Regions from separate parts of the Gracilibacillus sp. JCM 18966 genome, predicted to be linked through region 2. Evidence: predicted binding sites of a transcription regulator. Region 2 holds the regulator's gene; the other holds the start of a gene.

Region 1 (5,946 bases), 480 kb from region 2:
GATTAATGATTATATCGAGAAAAGTATGGCAGTTTTTAAACAAGAGATAGAGAAGATGAAGTAAAAATTAGTGTGGTTGTTTATGCAATGGTAAGATAAACAAATTGTTTGCCTTTTATTTGATGGTTCTTTATAATCTATTACAGACATTAAAGGTCTATAATAGATTTTTGTAGGAGAATGCGTGATGAAATATTCAAGAGCAACAAATTATGCGTTACACACCATGGTATATTTGACGTTAACCGAGAAGAGGGAGTCCGTTGGAGTAGAGCAATTGGCTAAAATCCAAAACCTTTCCCCAACCTACCTCTCTAAGATATTAACGAAGCTTGTCAAAGCAGGTCTGATTGAATCAACCCCAGGTGTTAAGGGAGGATACCGTATTGTAAGAAACTATCAGGAAATTTCCTTCCTTGATGTGATCTATGCGATAGAAGGGAAAACCACCTTATTTAGCTGTTCATTGGATCATGAGGAGCAAAGAAATGAAGATTGCCTCATTGAACGGGAAATGATTAATGCAGAGAAAAAGATGAAAGATCAATTAGACAAGACGTATATTATCGATATTGCGAAAAAAATGGAAGAGACAAGCAAATAAAAAAAGTGATGCATCATCACTATCCCCTTATCAATACGCTAACCATTAGTGGGGAGAATGCAACACTCCACTGATGGCAATCTCCCTTTAATCCAATTATAGATATTAAGAGTCTTTAATGTATTTTATTTAAGGAGGTAATAGAAATGCTGTATGATTGTATCATTATTGGTGGTGGCCCAGCTGGTTTAAATGCTGCGTTAGTTTTAGGAAGAGCAAGAAAGAAGGTTATCTTATTTGATGAGGACAAGCCTAGAAATGCTGTCACAAATGAATCTCATGGTTTTATAACAAGAGATGGAATCAAGCCTTCAGAATTTAAACAATTGGCAGTACAGGATTTAAAGAAATACCCCAACATATCTATTCATAAAGAGCGAGTGAAGGATATGAAGAAGGAGGGTCTGTCTTTTCAAATTCAAACAGATAACGGGCAATACTTTTACGCAAGAAAGGTAATTTTGTCGACAGGACTTAGAGATGGCATGCCAAATATAGAAGGTATTCACCATTTTTATGGAAAGAGCGTCTTCACCTGTCCATTTTGTGATGGTTGGGAATTAAGAGATCGCCCATTAGTAGTCATTTCAGAAGACGAACGAATCTTTCATTATACGAAAATGATCTTCAATTGGAGTAAGGATTTGGTTGTTTGTACAAACGGGAAAAATCACTTTACTGATGAACAAAGACAATTATTAGCAAAAAATGAGATAAAAGTGATAGAGGATGGAATTAAGAGTTTACAAGGAAAAAATGGACAGCTGCAAAGGGTTATCTTTCAAAATGGGCAGGAAATCGAAAGAGAAGGGGGCTTTGTTGCAACAAGGCTCGAGCAAGCATCAACATTAGGACAGACGATAGGTTGTGAGATCAATGAGATGGGTGGCATCCAAACAGATAAGGTCGGGCGCACGAACATAGAAGGAGTCTATGCATGTGGTGACCTATCTTTACAAGCGCCTCCTCAACTAATTACTGCTGCTGCTCAGGGCAGTATAGCGGCAAGTACGATAGTGGGAGACCTTGTAAATGAGGACTTTTAAAGAAAAGGGAGGAAGACAGGATGGAAGGAAAAAAGCATTTTATGAAAAAGGTTGAATTTCTCGAAAATCCGGAAAAAAGAGGAGATATATTGCCAGAAGAGCTTTTAGATATGCTTCCTATTCAACAAACTGATACTTTTTTAGACCTCGGTGCAGGGACAGGATATTTGACAATTCCAGCAGCCAAGAGGGTAAAAGGGTCTGTGTTTGCACTGGATATAGATGACCAAATGCTAGCATTGATCCATTCCAAAGCAAAAAAAGAGCATCTCACCAACATTCAAACAATTAATAGCCGAATCGAAGATATTTCATTACCAAGCCATTCTATTGATTTCTCGATAGCTTCTTTAGTTCTTCATGAAATTGAGCCATTATCTGAATCACTTCAGCAAATTAAGCGAGTGCTTAAATCAGGTGGATATTTTGTCTGTGTAGAATTCGAAAAAAAGGATAGCCCTGCTCCTCATCATCCGAGAATTTCCTCCATCATGATGGAAGAAAAAATACGAAATACTGGACTCGAAGTGATAGAAAGATATCCGAAAGAAGAAATCTACATTATCGTTGCGCAAAAGCCTTAACATGAAAGAGAGGGTAGAGCTATCCTCTCTTTATTATTTATTGTGAATATAATCACAATAAATAATAATTATATTCCTGCTATTACATCACTTAAAACACGATAAATGTAAGTGTTTACTAATAAAATGCTTATAATCAAAAAACAAAGTTCACAAATTTCTCACAATTATTGTGAAATGTTTCACAAATAACATGTTATACTAATGTTGTAGAAAATAATTCGTTTTTGGCCATTATGATCATGATAGAAGATTTGACTGAAGGGAGAAATTCATTATGTTTAACGAAAAAATCAATCGTGTCGTCTTAATTGGTGCTGGAGCAGTAGGCTGTAGCTATGCTTATTCAATGATTAATCAAGGGGTAGCGGAGGAGTTAGTTCTTATTGATGTTAATGAAGCAAAAGCAGAAGGGGAAGTAAGAGATCTCAATCATGGCATGGCCTTCTCTCCTTCTCCATTAAAGGTTTGGAATGGGAGCTATAAGGATTGCAAGGATGCCGATCTCGTTGTGATCACGGCAGGCTTAGCCCAAAAGCCAGGGGAAACTCGCCTGCAACTAGTCGAAAAAAACACGAGGATTTTTAAGGAAATCGTCCAAAATGTCATGGGAAATGGATTTGATGGGATCTTTCTAGTCGCCACAAATCCTGTGGATATTTTAACTTACGTCACGTGGAAGGAATCTGGACTTCCTAAAAAGCGGGTCATCGGATCTGGAACCGTACTAGATTCTGCTCGTCTTCGCTTCAGTCTTGGAGAGTATTTCAATGTTGATACGAGAAATGTTCATGCCTATATTATTGGTGAACATGGAGATACAGAATTACCAGTATGGAGCAGTGCCATGATAGGTGCTGAAAGATTAGAAACAATGATTGCAAAGAGAGAGGAAAATCAAGCTTGCTTAGACGAAATCTTTACGAATGTACGTGATGCGGCATATCACATTATTGAACGAAAAGGAGCCACGAACTACGGGATCGGGATGTCCCTTATGCGCATCACCAAAGCGATTTTGCACAATGAGAATTCTATCTTAACTGTATCTGCTTATCTAGACGGAGAATACGGTCAAAAGGATGTATATATAGGTGTCCCTGCTGTTATTAATCGAAGTGGGATTCGAGAAGTGATGGAGATTGAGCTAAGCGATAAGGAAAGAGAACAATTGGAGCACTCTACAGCTGTATTAAAGGAGACCATCGCACCACTAGAATAGTAAAAAGTTAGAAGGGTGAAGAAATGAAAATGAAGAAAAATGCCCGAAATGGTTATTTTATGATGGCTGTATTATGGCTAGCCTATGTGACATTTGCAATGAATTGGGTAGCGGGGTCTTCTTTAACCCCGCAAATTACCCAAACTTTTTTTAATGGCCCAGTTGATCCGCTGATAGCTGAGTTAGTCAATTATTCCATCACAACCGCTCGTGTTTTTGCCAATATATTAGCAGCTGTCGTCTTAATGAAATTAGGTCCAAAAAAAGCTGCAGGCATAGCGATTGCTTTGTTGACGATGGGGCTTGTTGCTATTTATTTGCCAAACTATTGGGCTTATACCATTGCTAGAATGATAATGGCTGTAGGTGGATCCATGGTTATCATTTATATGAATCCAGTAGTAGCACACTATATTACTAACCCAAAAACAAAGCTCCGTATCAATGCAGCAAATACGGTTGCTTATAATGCGGGTGCCTTTATCGTGGCGATGTTATTTACCCTATTTTCCAATCAAATGATTGCGAATTGGCGCCTTACACTTACCTTTTTTGCCTCACTAACACTCGTATTTTTTATTGGTTGGCTAATCAAGGCAGAAAACTTTGAAACAAAAGAGGCATTCCAAGGCGACAGCTATGGATATAAAGATGCACTGAAGGATAGTTTTATTTGGCGTTATGGCTTAGCCTTTGCTGCGTTTTTAACCTTATATGTTTCCTCTCTTGTAAGCTTTAAAACGATTTTTGATCAATATACATTATTAAATGGCTCTCTTACGAACCTATTAATCTCTGGTTTTGGAATAATGGGGACATTTGCTGGAATCCGAATTGGAAATAAAGATATCGAGAGAAAACCGGTGCTTGCTATTTGTGGAGTTGTCATGGTTGGTGCATTCGGCTTGGCATTAATGCTAGCGAATAGTGTACCAATACTAGCCTATATCTTAATTGCTGGATCCGGGTTTGCGATGTATATTCAGTATCCAATTTTTTTAAACCTTCCCCATGAATTAGCGGGAATGACGCCACAAAAATTAACGATTATGTTCGGTCTGTTTTGGGCATTGGCCTATGCAGGACAGACAATTGCTACGATTATTTGGAGCTTTCTTTTAGGCAATGCGGGCTACGCACCTGCTATGATTTTCTTTATCGCGGTAGCTAGTCTTTATATTGTGTTAGTGGCTACCTTCCCAGAAACGAAGAAAAAGGTAGAGGTACTAGCCGTGGAAAAAGCAGTGTAGTGCCAAGGATGATGGGTGCCCACCCTATTTCGCGCTGAGCACCCAATTTACCGTCTTGAACTCACATTTCATTTTGTGAGCTTACATAATATTGGGCTGAGCTCACCATTTAATAACAGGACCGCACAATATAAGAATAGGATATCACAATAATGTTACCACCACATATCCCTCTCACCTGTCTAATAAAAATGTAATCGTTATCACTGTAATAGCCTAAAAAATGTAATGTTCCCCTTGTTAAAATGAGGATTAGGAGGTGGCATATTAACCTAAAGCCCCCCTAGAAATGGAGGAATATAGATGAAAAAAATTTGGTTATGTCTTTTGGTTTTTGTATTAGTACTATCCTCTATACCATTTACAGCATGGGCAACCCCATCACAAGACCCACCTTTTATCGATGATCACTTTGAAGACCTAGATTTGAATAAAGTACCAGAGGATTATCAGATTGGACCAGACCCACAAAATGATATAAATAAAGTGATGGTTGCGGAGGTGCCGCCAACATCAATCGGCAATGATTCCGAGAAGGCAATGAAGCTACATGATGAAGGTGGGACAAATGTGACAGCACAGAAAGTTTTTCAGCAACAAAATGGTACGATAATTACAGAATTTGATTTTATGCAGCCAAGGATGGCAGGGACCTCCAAGTTTTTTCAACTAAAAAATGCTGAAGGGAATAAAACAGCTCTATCCTTAGAATTACGAAAGCCGGCTGGTGAAGAGGAGTATACCTTTGTTTATTCCGATAATGGTGCCTATGTAAAATTAACCGATCCCCCTATAGATCATCAGTGGTATCATTTCAAAATTATCGCTAATACCGTTACGTCAACAGTAGATATATACTTAGATGGGGAGCTTGTAGCAGAGGAGGTTGCTTTTTTAGATGACTTTTCAGAAGACGGGATTGCGCGGATTGCTTCTGCAACTCCTGGCAGTGGGGGAGGCCATCTTTATTTTGACAATATAAAAGTGTACCCTGCTCCAACCACTGCACCCGAAGGATTGAGAGCTATTAGTGGTAATGAGAAAGTACAGCTGTTTTGGGAGGTAAGTGATGGTGCGCTTTCCTATAATGTAAAACGGCGGGAAGTAAGTGAAGAGGCCTTTGTGACCATTGCATCCGATATTAACGATACAACGTACGTTGATACCGAACTTGTCAATGGGACAACCTATTATTATGTGGTTACGAGTAATGGGGAAAAGGGAGAGAGTGAATTTTCAG
Region 2 (5,946 bases):
TCTAATCCAGCATTTGCTGCGATTTGGCGTACTGGTTCTTCTAGTGCGCGAAGTACGATATTAACACCAGTAGCTTCATCACCATCTAGGCTGATTTCAGCCACTTGTTTATAAACGTTAAGTAGTGCAGTACCACCACCAGAAACGATACCTTCTTCTACCGCTGCGCGAGTAGAGTTCAATGCATCCTCAATGCGTAGCTTGCGTTCTTTTAATTCTGTTTCTGTTGCAGCACCAACTTTTACTACTGCTACACCACCAGAAAGTTTTGCAAGACGCTCTTGTAATTTTTCTTTATCAAATTCAGAAGTAGTTTCTTCTACTTGTGCACGGATTTGAGCAACACGAGAAGCAATTTGCTCGGAATCTCCAGAGCCTTCTACAATAGTAGTGTTTTCTTTCGTTACTACAACTTTAGAAGCACGACCTAATTGGTCAATCGTTGTATTTTTAAGATCAAGTCCAAGATCTTCTGTAATAACCTCAGAACCTGTTAATACAGCGATATCTTCAAGCATTGCTTTACGACGATCACCGAATCCAGGAGCTTTCACTGCTACTACATTAAACGTACCACGTAGTTTGTTTAATACAAGTGTTGCAAGTGCTTCCCCTTCAACATCTTCAGCAATCATTAATAATGGTTTACCTTGCTGAACTACTTGCTCAAGCACTGGTAATACTTCTTGAATATTGTTGATTTTTTTATCTGTAATTAAGATATAAGGATCATCAAGCACTGCTTCCATTTTATCTTGGTCTGTTACCATGTATGGAGAAGAGTATCCACGGTCAAATTGCATACCTTCTACTACTTCTAACTCTGTATTGAAGCCTTTTGATTCTTCGATAGTAATAACACCATCATTACCTACGCGCTCCATAGCTTCAGCGATTAATTGACCAACTTCATTATCACCAGAAGAGATAGACGCAACTTGAGCGATCGATTCTTTGCTTTCGATTGGTTTAGATACTTTACGTAATTCCTCTGTAGCTACCTCTACTGCTTTTTCAATACCACGGCGCACCCCTACTGGATTCGCACCAGAAGCTACGTTTTTCAAGCCTTCCTGGATCATTGCTTGAGCGAGTACTGTAGCAGTTGTTGTACCATCACCTGCAACATCATTTGTTTGAGATGCTACCTCTGATACTAATTGAGCACCCATGTTTTCGAATTTATCTTCTAATTCGATTTCTTTAGCAATAGTTACCCCATCGTTTGTAATAAGTGGAGAACCATACTTCTTATCTAATACAACGTTACGACCTTTTGGTCCTAATGTTACTTTAACTGCATTCGCAAGTGTATCTACCCCACGTAGCATTGCGCGACGTGCATCTTCACTAAATTTAATTTCTTTAGCCATGAAAAATACCTCCCTGAATATTTAAATGATATGATATTTATCCAAACGTACTTCGCTACATACTTAGCCGATAATCGCTAAAATATCACTTTCACGAAGAATTAAGTATTCTTTACCTTCATACTTCACTTCTGTACCGGCAAATTTTGAGAAAATAATGTTGTTTCCTTCTTCAACTTCAAGCGCCACTTTCTCACCATTTTCCGTTACACGACCAGAACCAACAGCTACTACCTTACCTTCTTGTGGTTTTTCTTTCGCAGAATCTGGAAGAACAATCCCACTCGCTGTTTTTTCTTCTTGCTCTACAAGCTCAATAATGACACGATCACCTAATGGTTTTAGCATCGTTTAAAAACCTCCTTGAAATTGACTTTATTTAGATTTTTATCATTTTAGCACTCGATCACCCTGAGTGCTAACACAATTATTATAATAATGAAATCTATTTTTTTTTGCAAGTACAAAGTATAAATTTTTTTAAAAATTTTTTAATATCTCTTGTTAATGGGAATGCTATCGATCTCTTTGCAATTTTACGGCATTTCCAAACAGCCGTCATTAGTATGAGTTTTTATTATTGTAGGAACCCTAATAGAGTGTGGTTTCAATAAAAGGGGTTTTGAGCTTCGTGAAGTAAACAGAGGGACACCATCTATTATTTTAAGAACAACACATTTATTTTAAAATAACTTTAGACGAACTATTTCAATTTTATTCTAAAATTATGTTAAAATACGTATCATGTAAGAAAAAAATAAAAAGGAGTCGTTTGAATTTGCCTGCCAAGTATATTTATATAATTCTTACCTATGTTGCGGTACAATTGTCAGCTTTTCTTGTTATACCATTTCGGTTGTACACAAACGTAGATCCATTAACATTAATGGTTGGATGGAATATCGGTAGCTTCGTTCTTGCTTTGATTATCTCTTGCTATTTACTACGAGATGAAATAAATTCTTTCTTTCAATCACGGGATAAAAGAATTGGACAAATTGTATTATGGACAATACTCGGTTTCTTCTTAGTATTAATTGCTCAGGTAGCATCCACCGTCATTGAACGTTTTGTATTTGGTGCACCAGTTGGTTCTGAAAATACGATGCAATTGATGCAAGTAGCGAGACAAGCACCAATATTTATTATTCTTATTTCTATTTTAGGTCCAATCCTGGAGGAGCTCGTATTCCGTAAAGCGATTTTTGGTTCCCTATATAAAAAAATGAACTTCTTCTTTGCCGGAATTATTTCAGGGGTTTTATTTGCTGTCTTGCATAACGATTTCAGTCATCTCTTAACCTATATAGCAGTTGCATTTGTGCTTGCCTTTATCTATGTCGAAACCAAAAGAATTCTCGTACCTATTCTTGCACATATGGCGATGAACACATTTGCAGTCATTGGGCAATTATCACTTGATCCAGAAGAAATGGAACAAATGCTAGAACAGGTACAGTTCATCTTAGTTGGGGGCTTTTAAAAACATGAGATTTTCACCATTGGGCTCTGCCATCATCTATTTCATTTTGGGCTCATTATTTATCTATATTGGCATAAAATCTGCCGATGATACGGTATTTAATTTCATTACACTTGCATTAGCGTTTTTTGCTACCATTGATTTCGTTGTTGCAATACGACTAGTAAGCTTACATTTTAAAATTAAAAAGGCGAAGAAAAAATAAGAAGTGCCTCTCATCAGCACTTCTTATTTTTCTTCTATTTCTAATGGATAATGCTTCATAAAATAAACGAGTGACTGCAGCTCTACTGATAGGTCAATATGGTGGACGCGAACATTATCTGGAACGGTAATCCTTGCAGGGGTAAAGTTTAAGATACCTTTTATTCCTGCTTTCACCAGCCGATCTGCCATAGACTGCGCTTCAGAAACTGGTACGGTAAGAATAGCTACCTGAATATCTCCCATTTTTTCTTCTAATTCATCTATATGATGAACATTGACATTTCGAATCTCTGTTCCTACCTTGATTGGATCCGCATCAAATGCCACTTCTATCTTCGTATTATTGTTTTTGGTAAAATTATAATTTAAAAAAGCGGTTCCTAAATTCCCGACACCAATCAGGACAACAGGCGTATTCTCATCCTGGTCTAAGGTTTTACGGAAAAAGCCGAGTAAGTAGTCGACATTGTAGCCATATCCTTTTTTTCCTAATGCACCAAAATACGAAAAATCTCTGCGAATGGTAGCAGAGTCGACCTTCATTGCAAGACTAAGTTCCTTTGATGAGACACGGTCTTTTCCTTGGATATGTAAATTATTCAAAAAACGATAATATAAAGGTAATCGCTTCGCTGTAGCTTGTGGAATTTTATGTTGATTAGGCATCCTTTATTCCCCTTATTTCTTCATTAAATATTATTCTCTCTTTATTCTAACAGAAAAAAAGAAAAAAGTCGTGAAATTGTTCACTTGTCTATCTACTTCCCTTACTTGCAGTTCGTTCGCCTTTTAGATACACTTACATCATTGAGGTGAACGATGATGATTTATTTACAGGTGAACAATTTAACCAAACGATTTGGTGCTGAGCTGATCTTATCTAATATAAAACTAGAAATTAAACAAAATGACCGGATTGCCATTGTTGGTCGAAATGGTGCGGGAAAATCTACCTTATTAAATATAATTGCAGGTAACCTTAGCTATGATGAAGGAGAGATCCATAAACCAAAGGATGTTACCTTAGGATATCTTGCCCAACATACGGGACTTGATTCTACAGAAACGATCTGGGATGAAATGTTAAAGATCTTTTCCCATTTGTTAAAGGAAGAAAAGGAACTGAGAAGCATGGAACAGCAAATGGGAGATTCTGATCTATTAGCAGATACAGAAAAATATCAACAACTACTAGTAAGCTATGACCGCAAACAAGAAGCATTTAAGCAAGCTGGTGGCTATGAATATGAGCCTGAAATCAAAGCCGTTCTAAACGGTCTAGATTTTCCTGAATCCATGTGGGACACATCGATTGCCACATTAAGTGGTGGTCAGAAGACGAGACTCGCCCTTGGAAAGCTTCTTCTAACAAAACCTAATGTACTAATACTAGATGAGCCAACCAATCATCTAGATATTCAAACCTTAACATGGCTTGAAAGCTATCTAAACAGCTATCAAGGTGCCGTTGTGATCGTATCCCATGACCGATACTTCCTTGATAAAACGGTTCAAATTGTCTATGAAATTTCGCGTCATGAATCGAAGAAGTATCACGGTAATTACAGTAAATATTTAAAGCAAAAAGCAGCCAATTATGAACGTGATAGGAAGCTTTACGAAAAACAACAAACCGAAATAAAGCGAATGGAAGATTTTATACAGAAAAATATTGTGAGAGCCTCCACGACGAAAAGAGCACAAAGCAGACGCAAACAGTTAGAAAAAATGGAATTAATGGACAAGCCACTTGGTGATGAGGGCTCTGCCAAATTTAGTTTCAACGTGGAGCGTAGGAGCGGTAATGATGTCCTCAAGGTAAATGACCTAGCATTCCGTTATAACAATGCTGAGCCTTTTACTTTTGAAAATCTTAATCTTGAGCTAACCCGTGGTGAGAGCATGGCCCTTGTTGGCCCAAATGGTGTCGGAAAATCTACATTATTAAAAAATATAATCGGCGAACTAGATCCTGATAAGGGTACCATACAACTAGGTGCTAATGTGAAAATTGGCTACTATGATCAGGAACAGACACAACTGCATCATGAAAAGAATGTCCTAAGTGAACTTTGGGATGATTATCCGCTTATGAACGAAAAGGATATACGAACCATTCTAGGAAACTTTCTTTTTAGTGGAGATGATGTACTACGGCCAGTATCAGCTCTTAGTGGTGGGGAAAAGGCTCGGCTCGCGCTTGCTAAATTAATGATGGAAAAGGCCAATTTATTAATTTTAGACGAGCCGACCAACCATTTAGACTTAGATAGTAAAGAAATATTGGAATCTGCCCTTATCGATTATCCTGGCACGATATTGTTCGTTTCCCATGATCGCTACTTTATTAATAAGCTGGCGACACAGGTACTAGAAATGCAACCACAGCACACGACGGTATATTTAGGTGATTATGATTATTATGTAGAGAAAAAACAAGAGGAAAAAGAGCTGGAAGAACTGAAAAGGGAGCAATCCAAAGAAATAGACACGAAGCCAAGCACGAAATCGGATTTTAAAAAAGAAAAAGAATTAAAAAGAGAACAACGGAAAAAAGAAAGAAGAATAAGGGAAATTGAAGCGGAAATGGAAGAACTAGAAACCGCTCTTGCAGCTCTTGAAGCACAATTATGTCTTCCAGAAGTGTACCAGGATCACGAGAAGTCATTGCAGCTTACAACGGAAAGTGAGGAATTAAAAAAACAAATGGAAAAACATATGGAAGAGTGGGAATCCTTACACATGGACGAATGAATCCTATTAAAAATGTGAAACTTTTTATCATTTTAATCGTCTAATATAGAGGTGGAAACTTTTCAACAAAATACTACAAAAAGTTAGAATAATAGACAATAAGTGAGGTATGGATAATATTGAGTGAAC

What was found. The regulator Rex, encoded in region 2, represses fermentation and respiration genes when NADH is low (regulators of the CRP and FNR family bind a similar motif). The targets are predictions, from matches to a motif close to TTGTGAAATATTTCACAA.
Region 1: ACZ5N5_RS06725 (L-lactate dehydrogenase) is a predicted target of Rex. The motif match lies at 2,405-2,422, and genes of this name have one in related genera.

What each region holds. Positions count from the first base shown of each region.
Region 1 covers NZ_AP043883.1:1,387,113-1,393,058, forward strand. Annotated here, with positions in the region: gene ACZ5N5_RS06705 (MarR family winged helix-turn-helix transcriptional regulator) at 1-64, shown strand, start outside; gene ACZ5N5_RS06710 (Rrf2 family transcriptional regulator) at 188-604, shown strand; gene ACZ5N5_RS06715 (NAD(P)/FAD-dependent oxidoreductase) at 751-1,650, shown strand; gene ACZ5N5_RS06720 (class I SAM-dependent methyltransferase) at 1,671-2,234, shown strand; gene ACZ5N5_RS06725 (L-lactate dehydrogenase) at 2,512-3,456, shown strand; gene ACZ5N5_RS06730 (MFS transporter) at 3,480-4,706, shown strand; gene ACZ5N5_RS06735 (pectinesterase family protein) at 5,010-5,946, shown strand, end outside.
Region 2 covers NZ_AP043883.1:1,870,892-1,876,837, reverse strand. Annotated here, with positions in the region: gene groL (chaperonin GroEL) at 1-1,373, opposite strand, end outside; gene groES (co-chaperone GroES) at 1,437-1,721, opposite strand; gene ACZ5N5_RS09030 (CPBP family intramembrane glutamic endopeptidase) at 2,152-2,856, shown strand; gene ACZ5N5_RS09025 (DUF4305 domain-containing protein) at 2,861-3,061, shown strand; gene ACZ5N5_RS09020 (redox-sensing transcriptional repressor Rex) at 3,085-3,729, opposite strand; gene ACZ5N5_RS09015 (ABC-F family ATP-binding cassette domain-containing protein) at 3,886-5,817, shown strand; gene ACZ5N5_RS09010 (LCP family protein) at 5,937-5,946, shown strand, end outside.